One region of the Candidatus Jettenia sp. AMX1 genome, then DNA from elsewhere that is predicted to be linked to it. Evidence: riboswitches for the same ligand, from Rfam matches in the RefSeq annotation. Region 1 holds a riboswitch; the other holds the start of a gene.
What was found. Region 1 has a riboswitch for cyclic di-GMP ahead of FBQ94_RS16670 (aminotransferase class I/II-fold pyridoxal phosphate-dependent enzyme). Riboswitches for the same ligand answer to the same signal wherever they lie in the genome.
Positions count from the first base shown of each region.

Region 2: it holds a riboswitch for cyclic di-GMP, as region 1 does, so the genes downstream of both, FBQ94_RS00865 (M10 family metallopeptidase domain-containing protein) here and FBQ94_RS16670 (aminotransferase class I/II-fold pyridoxal phosphate-dependent enzyme) in region 1, are expected to answer to the same signal.

Region 1 covers NZ_SZPP01000074.1:5,720-9,939, reverse strand. Annotated here, with positions in the region: gene FBQ94_RS16680 (hypothetical protein) at 1-494, shown strand, start outside; gene FBQ94_RS16675 (hypothetical protein) at 491-1,411, shown strand; cyclic di-GMP riboswitch class I at 1,511-1,630, shown strand; gene FBQ94_RS16670 (aminotransferase class I/II-fold pyridoxal phosphate-dependent enzyme) at 2,038-3,408, shown strand; gene FBQ94_RS16665 (B12-binding domain-containing radical SAM protein) at 3,880-4,220, shown strand, end outside.
Region 2 covers NZ_SZPP01000002.1:85,072-89,291, forward strand. Annotated here, with positions in the region: gene FBQ94_RS00860 (hypothetical protein) at 1-296, opposite strand, end outside; gene FBQ94_RS00865 (M10 family metallopeptidase domain-containing protein) at 402-1,664, opposite strand; cyclic di-GMP riboswitch class I at 1,952-2,100, opposite strand; gene FBQ94_RS00870 (O-antigen ligase family protein) at 2,398-4,220, shown strand, end outside.

The DNA.
Region 1 (4,220 bases):
ACAATTATGCGCCGTTGATTGAACGGGGCCTGGAAGTATTTAATCAGATGGTATCTTTACAGAAGCAAAATCCCTCCTGGGAGGGGTGTATTGTTCCTGTCTCTGCAGTAGGAGAGGGTAATGTTCATCGGTCTGTTACTCCTACAGAGGATGTTAAACATCCTTTTAGGTCCGAAGATAAGATTGTGGGATTTCCACAACCGGTGAATGCAGAACATGTTTTGTTTTATTGTTTAGGGCAAACTTTAAAGCAGATGAGAGAGGAAGCCAGCAAGAGTATAAGGCAAAGGGAAAAAGAACTTTCAGAAATCCTGAAAAAAGCGGGGCTGGTAAATAAAATCTGGTCTCTCATCATGCGTAAGCCTGATGCCGAGAGTATCGCCAGAGCTATTTTAGAAGAAAAAAATAAGGATTACGAAATTTTAAGCCAATTTGAGACACATATAGAACCGCTCTTGGGCAAAGCAATGGAGAGGGTAAGGCAGATCAAATGAAATACCAGGAACTTTTATATTCCCGTTCTTTATCGAAAGATTATCGATGGATGATTGTTCCACCGAAAATTTCTTCAGATAGTCTTAAGCTATTAAATCAGCTTTACAATCTGTATGATAAGTACAAAAATGCTTTCTGCAAATCGCCGGTTTTGCCTCTTTACTGCTTAAACCATTTACAAACTACGTTTCTTGTGAGTTGCGGTTTATCAAACCATAAAGATAAAGATGGCCGAAACATTTACCATTTACAGGGCATTAGCATTCCCCCTGAGTACAGAAGGCATTTTTGGTTTATCCTTCCCTGGATATTGGCTAATTACGATGGTGAGAATTTGTTAAATACGTGGAGAAAAGTAGATTTTCCTGCTGCTGATGACATCGTGCGTCGTGCATCGGAGGATTGTTTTTTCAAACTCGACTTGTTGGATAAATCGCTTGCAGAATTAATTAAAACATCAAAATTCACCCTTGAGAGATTTGATGAACTATCCATAGGTGAACCGGTCTATATTCCGTTTGATAAAAATGGTTTAAAAGAACTAGCCCATGTAATTGTATCTTCAGACTATGGCTGTGTAAATTTTGCTTTTGGAGCTACACCAGAAATGATCAGGGCTTTTGACTTCAAGATTATCGCAAAGTTAGGTGACAATTCGAATATGAGGCTGAATCGGAGGACGAGGATAACAGAATCTGTCCCGTCTTTTATCCTTGATGAACGAGATAAAGACACCAGAGAGCTTGTTGATGATCCTATAGACCGTTTTGATCCAAGAAAGAAAGATAATCTTAAGAATCAAAGTAAAATGGTAAGGAGAAATAATTCTTTTCACCTATTTGATCAGTTTGTACCTCGCTTCCTATCGATACTCAGGCTGGGAAAGAAACTAAAACGATCCAAGAAATCAGGTTAGTTTTTCGTCACTTCTTTTATAGCTTTTAAATAAAAATATTATTTTATTTGACATAAGACAACATACTTGTTATATAGGTAGCGTTTAAAAATTAAGACAGAGCGATAAAGGCAAACCCTGAGTGATCAGGGGACGCAAAGTAAAGGATCTTTAATTACACTGGCAGAGGCGCATCATGATGCGTCTCTCCTATGAATGAAAGATAGCCCTACTACCGAACATGATAAATATATTCGAAATAAATCAGAGAACCTTACTCTGAGAATATTTGACTTAATATTCTCGAAGTAAGGTTTTTTTGTTTTATCTGAACTTGAAATTTATAACCCCTTTTCTCTCCTCTGCAAGGGAGAAATCAAGGGAAGCTCTCAGCTTGATTTTGTGTAATTACGGTATATATACGAGAAAATTCAGTACCTCCTCCCCCGTGGTGGGACGGGAATAAGGGAAAGAAAACAATCTCATTGTGCACCCTTACCATAGCCCTCTCCCATCAAGGGAAGGGAGGATTAATCTTGTGTTTCTGTTGTATTATTACTACGTAATTCTTCGTAGAAAGTAGGATTCTACAAATCTTATCTGATATTGAGCAGTAATAGGTATTTTCATAGAAAAGGGAGGTTTTCATGAGTTCTGTTAATGCAAAAAGTATATCGTCAGAAGAAAAACGTGAGCTTACCCGTAAAATTCTGGAGAATCGTAAAGTTAAATTCCAGGCAGAGTCTGATGATAAATCTCAAAATTATCAGAACTATACCTATGATATGTTTATCGGCAATCCCGGATCTGAACTGACAGAAATAAAGCATTTTAACGAATGGGTAGAGAGTGCAACGAGGGATGGTTTATACACATTTGAATCGCCAAGACTTGGGGCGCAAAAAACCGAAATTGAAATCCAGCGTGAAACGGGTGATAGAATGAGACTATTGAATTTTTCCAGCTATAACTATCTGGGATTTGGCTATCATCCTGATGTAATTGCAGCGGCAAAAGATGCTCTCGATACCTATGGTCTTGGTGCGGCTAGTTCACCCGTGATCAGTGGTACGTATGGTATTCATAAAAAGCTGGAAGAGGATCTCACGCATTTTTTTGGATTAGACGACCGGTCAATATCATTATTTCCCTCTGGCTATAGCGCGAACGTAGGTGTTATACAGGCTTACATGAAGCCGGGAAATCATATCGTAATGGATCAATCGGTTCATACATCAATTCTTGAAGGGGCGAAGATATCCGGGGCAAACTGCTCCTATTTTCGACATAATGATATTGAACATCTCGAACAAGTTTTACAAGAAGTTTCCCATGGAAAATCACGTGTTCTTGTTTGCGTCGAAAGTCTATATGGTGCAGATGGTGATTATGGTGACCTTAGTGATATAGTACGGGTGGTTAAAAATTATCAGGCAAGCATTCTTGTTGATGAGGCTCATTCAACTCTGATTGCCGGTGAAAATGGCAGAGGAGTCAGTGAAGAGTCTGGCGTCTTAGAAGACATCGATCTTTATGTCATTACTTTTAGTAAGGCATTTAGTGGGGTTGGTGGCGCATTACTCGCAAAAAAAGAGGTAGTCCGTTACGTTAATTGGTATGCAAAATGCCGCATGTTTTCCTGCGCTTTAGATCCTGCAGTAACCGGTGGTATGATTAAGGTGCTCGAACTGGCGTCAGGGCCTGAGGGCGAGAAGAGGCGCAGATTACTACGGGAAAATGCGGCGTATTTTAGAAAAAAACTTGCAGGAAAAGTTGATATGAGAAATAGTAAAAGTTGGATTGTTCCGGTGATTTTTGGCTCAGAACGAAATACCTTAAAACTCAACGACTTTCTCCAGAGAGAAGGTTTTGATGGAAGTATCCTGCAATTTCCATCAGTACCAAAAAATGAAGCACGTATTCGTATATTTATTACCTCTGAACATACCAGATATCAATTGGATAGGGGTATAGACATCATCCTGAAAGCTGCCGAAAAATTTAAGTTTTTATTATAATAAAAACTTAAATAAAACCCTGCGGCAGAATAACTCCTTCTCAAAAGATTACTATTATGAACTTGAGAATGCAGAGGTCAAAGGTTGCGCCTTTACCCGATATCTTTTATCTCACATTTCTGTAAGCCTGTAGTGACTTGAACATCAGCATAAGCTCAAAGGTTTCTCCGTTCTCCTTTTGAAGCATCTCTCTCCTTTAACCTCTTGATATTACTGGAAAATTCTCATCGAATTTCCTTTCCCTTCCTTTTGCATTTGACATCATGTTTATTTATGTTATAAAAGGTAAAGATTATAATTAGCTGTGTAGGAGTATTTTTAATATTTATTGAGGTTATTCTGACAAACATAATGAATATACTGTTGATATACCCCGAGTTCCCAGATACATTCTGGAGTTTCAAACATGCACTTAAGTTCATACGCAAAAAGGCCTCCTTTCCGCCGCTAGGATTACTGACAGTTGCTGCAATGCTCCCACCTGAGTGGTCAAAACGTTTAGTTGATGTCAATGTAACAAGACTCAAGGATGAAGATCTGTTATGGGCGGATTATGCATTTATCAGCAGTATGGTTATACAAAGAACGTCGGCTCAGCAGATCATCAGACGCTGCAAGGAAGCCAACCTTAAGGTAGTTGCCGGAGGGCCTTTATTCACGAGCGAGCATGAGCAATTTGAGCATGTCGACCATTTTGTTCTTAACGAAGCAGAGCTAACCTTGCCGCCTTTTTTAGAAGATCTGAATAATAATTGTGCCAGGCGGATATACACCACATCTCAGTTTGCTGATATTCAGGAGACCCCGACACC
Region 2 (4,220 bases), on a different contig from region 1:
TGAGATTTACCAAAAGAAAATTTTCCCTGAATACCTCCTACCGTCATAAATAGTTCTGAGTCGCTTTTTGTCAAAAAGAGGAGGACGCGTTCGTTGGTTTCAAAGACAGGACTATCTTCCATTCCCGGCGAGAAAATAACTTTTATCTCCGCACCGGCAGTGGGTTTTCCCTTAAGTATACATTCAACGAAAATAATAGCCTCCCGGTTGTCTCCCTTTGAATGAATCTCTTTAACCTCTCCGTATATAACGAGATCAGAACGGGCAATAAGTTCTGAGTTATCCATCCTCAACATAATACTATATGCTGGTGTGGAGGAAAAACTCCATAAATATAGAATAAGGAAGAGGAGGAAAATCCCCCTCTTCCTTTTTTCCTTTTTATACTTTGCTAGCCACATTTAATGCTTTCCTTCATTATAAAAATTTGTTCCTATATCCCTGCTGCTGTTCTTTGGATTTACAAATCTCACATTAAATGTAGCAACCTTAGAGGCGTCTCCCGGATTAACCACAATATCCCCAACTACAATTCCATTGAGAGAAACGCGAAGGGTCTCCGGGCCCAGAAGAATATTATCTGAAATAGTCAAAGTGACCTTGACCTGATCAATATCTTTATATGAACTGGAGAGTCTGTGTTGTGCCCGATAAAGATCTCCTATATGCCACCAATAACCGTCAAATTGGGAAACAAAAGGATCGCGTGAAAGTACACCATCTACATCGGCTTTTGACCCACCCGTATCTGTATCTGCGGTAGGTAAATGGCGAGTCGTATAGTTTGCAGTTCCTTTTTGTCTGAGCTGTACCTTTACATCTTTTTCACGAAGTCTGAAACTTCCGGAGCCAGGAGCTGGAATTGAAACAGATTCAATCTGAATAATCACATCTTCTGGCCTGGATCCATAAATCGCATAAATACCTGCAATATCATCATACGAAAGATAAGGTTTTCTTCCCGTGTAAAAAGGATACATAAGGGCATTGGGATCAGAGGAATGTGCCAATCCGAGGGAATGTCCGATTTCATGTGCCGCGACGGTAAGCAAATCAATCCCTGCCCCACCATAGGTTGGAGTTACCCATGTTTCATCTTCATCAAAGTGGACATCGCCAGCAATACATCCCCCATTGACGGGTGGTGGATACCACGCATGTGCCAGCACACCGCCGGGTCCGTCAAAAGGATATCCGTCACCATGGTCTCCTGCTCCCCACCAGATACGGATGTCACCAGCACATGAGTTAGCCCCACCGTCTGCAACTTCTGTTGGTTTAACCTCTGCTACATTTGACCAGAGTCCGAATGCCTGTCCTATAACTCCCCGCTCCGATGCCCAGGAGATATCAGGACTGGTATTTCCAAAGCTGTAGGTAAAGCCAGCGATGGGCCAACTTCCACCGGTAAGAGCATAAGGAGCTAGTCCTGCAGGAAGGTCATCATAGAGACAGGGAGAGTCGCTGGTGCAGGGTGATGCTGATGCAGAGGGGGGAGGCGTTGGTTCTACCCGAAGGATTGTGCTATTGTTATTTGTTACAATAAAATTTTTTCCCTGATATATATAACTAACACCTTCGGTGTCTGCTGCAATGGATAAGCTTCCCATCGTTCCCAGAGAAAACAGAGAAATAAACGATATACATATTTTTACATTTTTCATTGCCTTTTCCTTTATTTAAGGTTGTATTACGCAAGAGAAAAAATCCTTTCATTTCTTTTTCTTCATGAATATCATGCATGTTTCTTTAAAATAGGGAAAATACTTTACTCAGTTTTGACTTAAGCAATTCATTTCAATGTTTTTCAGGTCATTTGTATCACCTCCTGTTCATGAATAAGTGGCCATAAATCTCAGGAACATTTTACGGAGTACCGAGTAACTACAATTTTTAAAACTATTCCTGAAAACAAAAAAGCCTTACTGCAAAGATATTCATGGAAAATATCTTCGGCAGTAAGGCTATCTTATTTCTATCGTGTCAGTTATAAGTGTAAGTGTCTGTTATTTATACTGACACTGTTTACGAACACTATCCACGGTTACAAGACCCTTTACTTTGCGTCCTCCGATCACTCGGAGTTTACCTTTGTCGAATATTTACCGCACTACTATTTTGACCTTAATATGTCAATTTATAAACCAAAAATCAAGGAAATTATTATTCTTTTGAACTACAAAAATTTTCCTGTGATAAATGGTAATCATACGAGATCTTACTTTTAATTAAAAAAAGGAATAGTTTATATTTTTTATTTTTCATGATATAGTATGAAAATAGTATTTCATTTTTAATAGATTGATACTTAAAATATTGCTAAATTTGGCAATCAGGAATATGAATGAGAATAAAATAAAAAATATTTTCAAAAACATAATGGTACAGGGTGATACAGTGATAATAAGTTTATTATTGGCTGCCGTTATTATCGTACCTCTGTTCTTCGATATCCGCCTTTACAGTGTTTTCGACCTTAGCAAGGTGACTGCTCTCTATTTGTTAACGATAGCCATTCTCTTTGTATGGTCGATCATGTTTGCTTTGAATTCTCATCTTACCTGTTCACATACTTCAATAGATATTCCTATCCTCGCCTATATAGGAGTTTTTATTATTTCATCAATTCTCTCTATAAACCCCATAATGAGTCTCTTTGGCACCTACAAGCGTTTTGAGGGTTTAACTGCCACGGTATGTTATATCTTTCTTTTTTATACTACGGTCAATTTTGTAACGACAAAAAAAAGGTTTTATTTCCTGTTAATCTCAATTATCACCGGCGCTGCCATCTCATCATGCTATGGAATTGCACAGCATATCGGGTTTGATATGTTCAAATGGAGTAGTTTTGAAGCCCGCCGGGTATTCTCAACCTTTGGGAATCCCGTATTTTTTTCGACCTACCTTGTTATGGCTTTACCATTAGCCGTTGTCTTATTTTTGGGTAACTCTTTCGAACGAAAAGAATCACCTCCGGTAAGAAGTCCTTATATCGTATGGTTTTTTTTTGCGTTATCCTTGATTATTTACACTACCTTTTGGCTTACCAATACCCGCGCATGTTTTGTGGCGCTTCTTGGAGGATTAATTCCTCTGTTCTTTTTTGTTTCCAAATGGCGCCTTACGAAAAGATATAAAAATGTAATTCTCATTGTTTTATATATCCTTATCGGGGTAGCATTTAACGTAAGGCATGAAACCTCGGTTATTAAGCATTTTACCGCTGATGTAAAGGCAGCCGATTCACCCGAATCTTCCGTGAGTAAAGGAGAATCGAAGGAATTGCCGGATTTTGATAATACGCAAAATAAATCAAGGCCGTGGATTACTGCCCACTTGTCCGTTGCCGGTTCATCTTTTTCCCGCATATTCCAATACCTGGCTGCTCTTGAGATTATGAAAGATTACCCTGTTTTTGGTATTGGACCAGATACTATAGGTATTATTTACCAAAAAAACCTTGCAAAGGTATTTTCACTGCGAGAAAGTGACCGGGGGTTTCCTTTTCCGAGACAGGATAGAATTCACAATGATATTCTCGATACGGTCGTCACTCGTGGTATTTTTGGCCTGGGTACTTACCTATGGCTGCTGGCAGCCTTTGGAATATATATTGGTAAAAATTACAAAAAGTTAACAAGTGAAAACAAATTGCTCATGCTGGGGCTTTTAACGGGAGTACTTTGTTATCTCATTCAAAATGAGTTTAGTTTTGGAAATACACCTATTGTTATGCTCTTTTGGATAATGATGGGACTCTGTATCTCAATAATAAAGATGCAAGAGAGAGAGGAATGGGTAATAACTGGAAAATTCCGGAAAGATGCGAAGCTGCAAAGTCCAGGTAATGGGAAAAATCAATATATTCAAACTCCTGCTTTCACAATTTCCCGAATTTCCAACTTTTCCAGATGGCTATGTTGTGGAATTGTGCTGACGGTATTAGGCTTCATTCTCATCTTCGTTATTCGGGTCTACAGGGCAGATGCATACTTTGAATATGGAAGGAGGGTCTTTGGGTTTGAGGATGAAAACGCTCACGGTAAAGTAGAAAAAGGACTCTATCTTATGAAACATGCTATACATCTCAATCCATACGAGACATTCTATCGCGATGAACTGTGCAGGGTATATATACAAATGGCATTTAAAACAAAAAACGAGGTATGGATACAGGGTACGTACGATGAGGCCAATAATTCTTTACAGTTAATTCC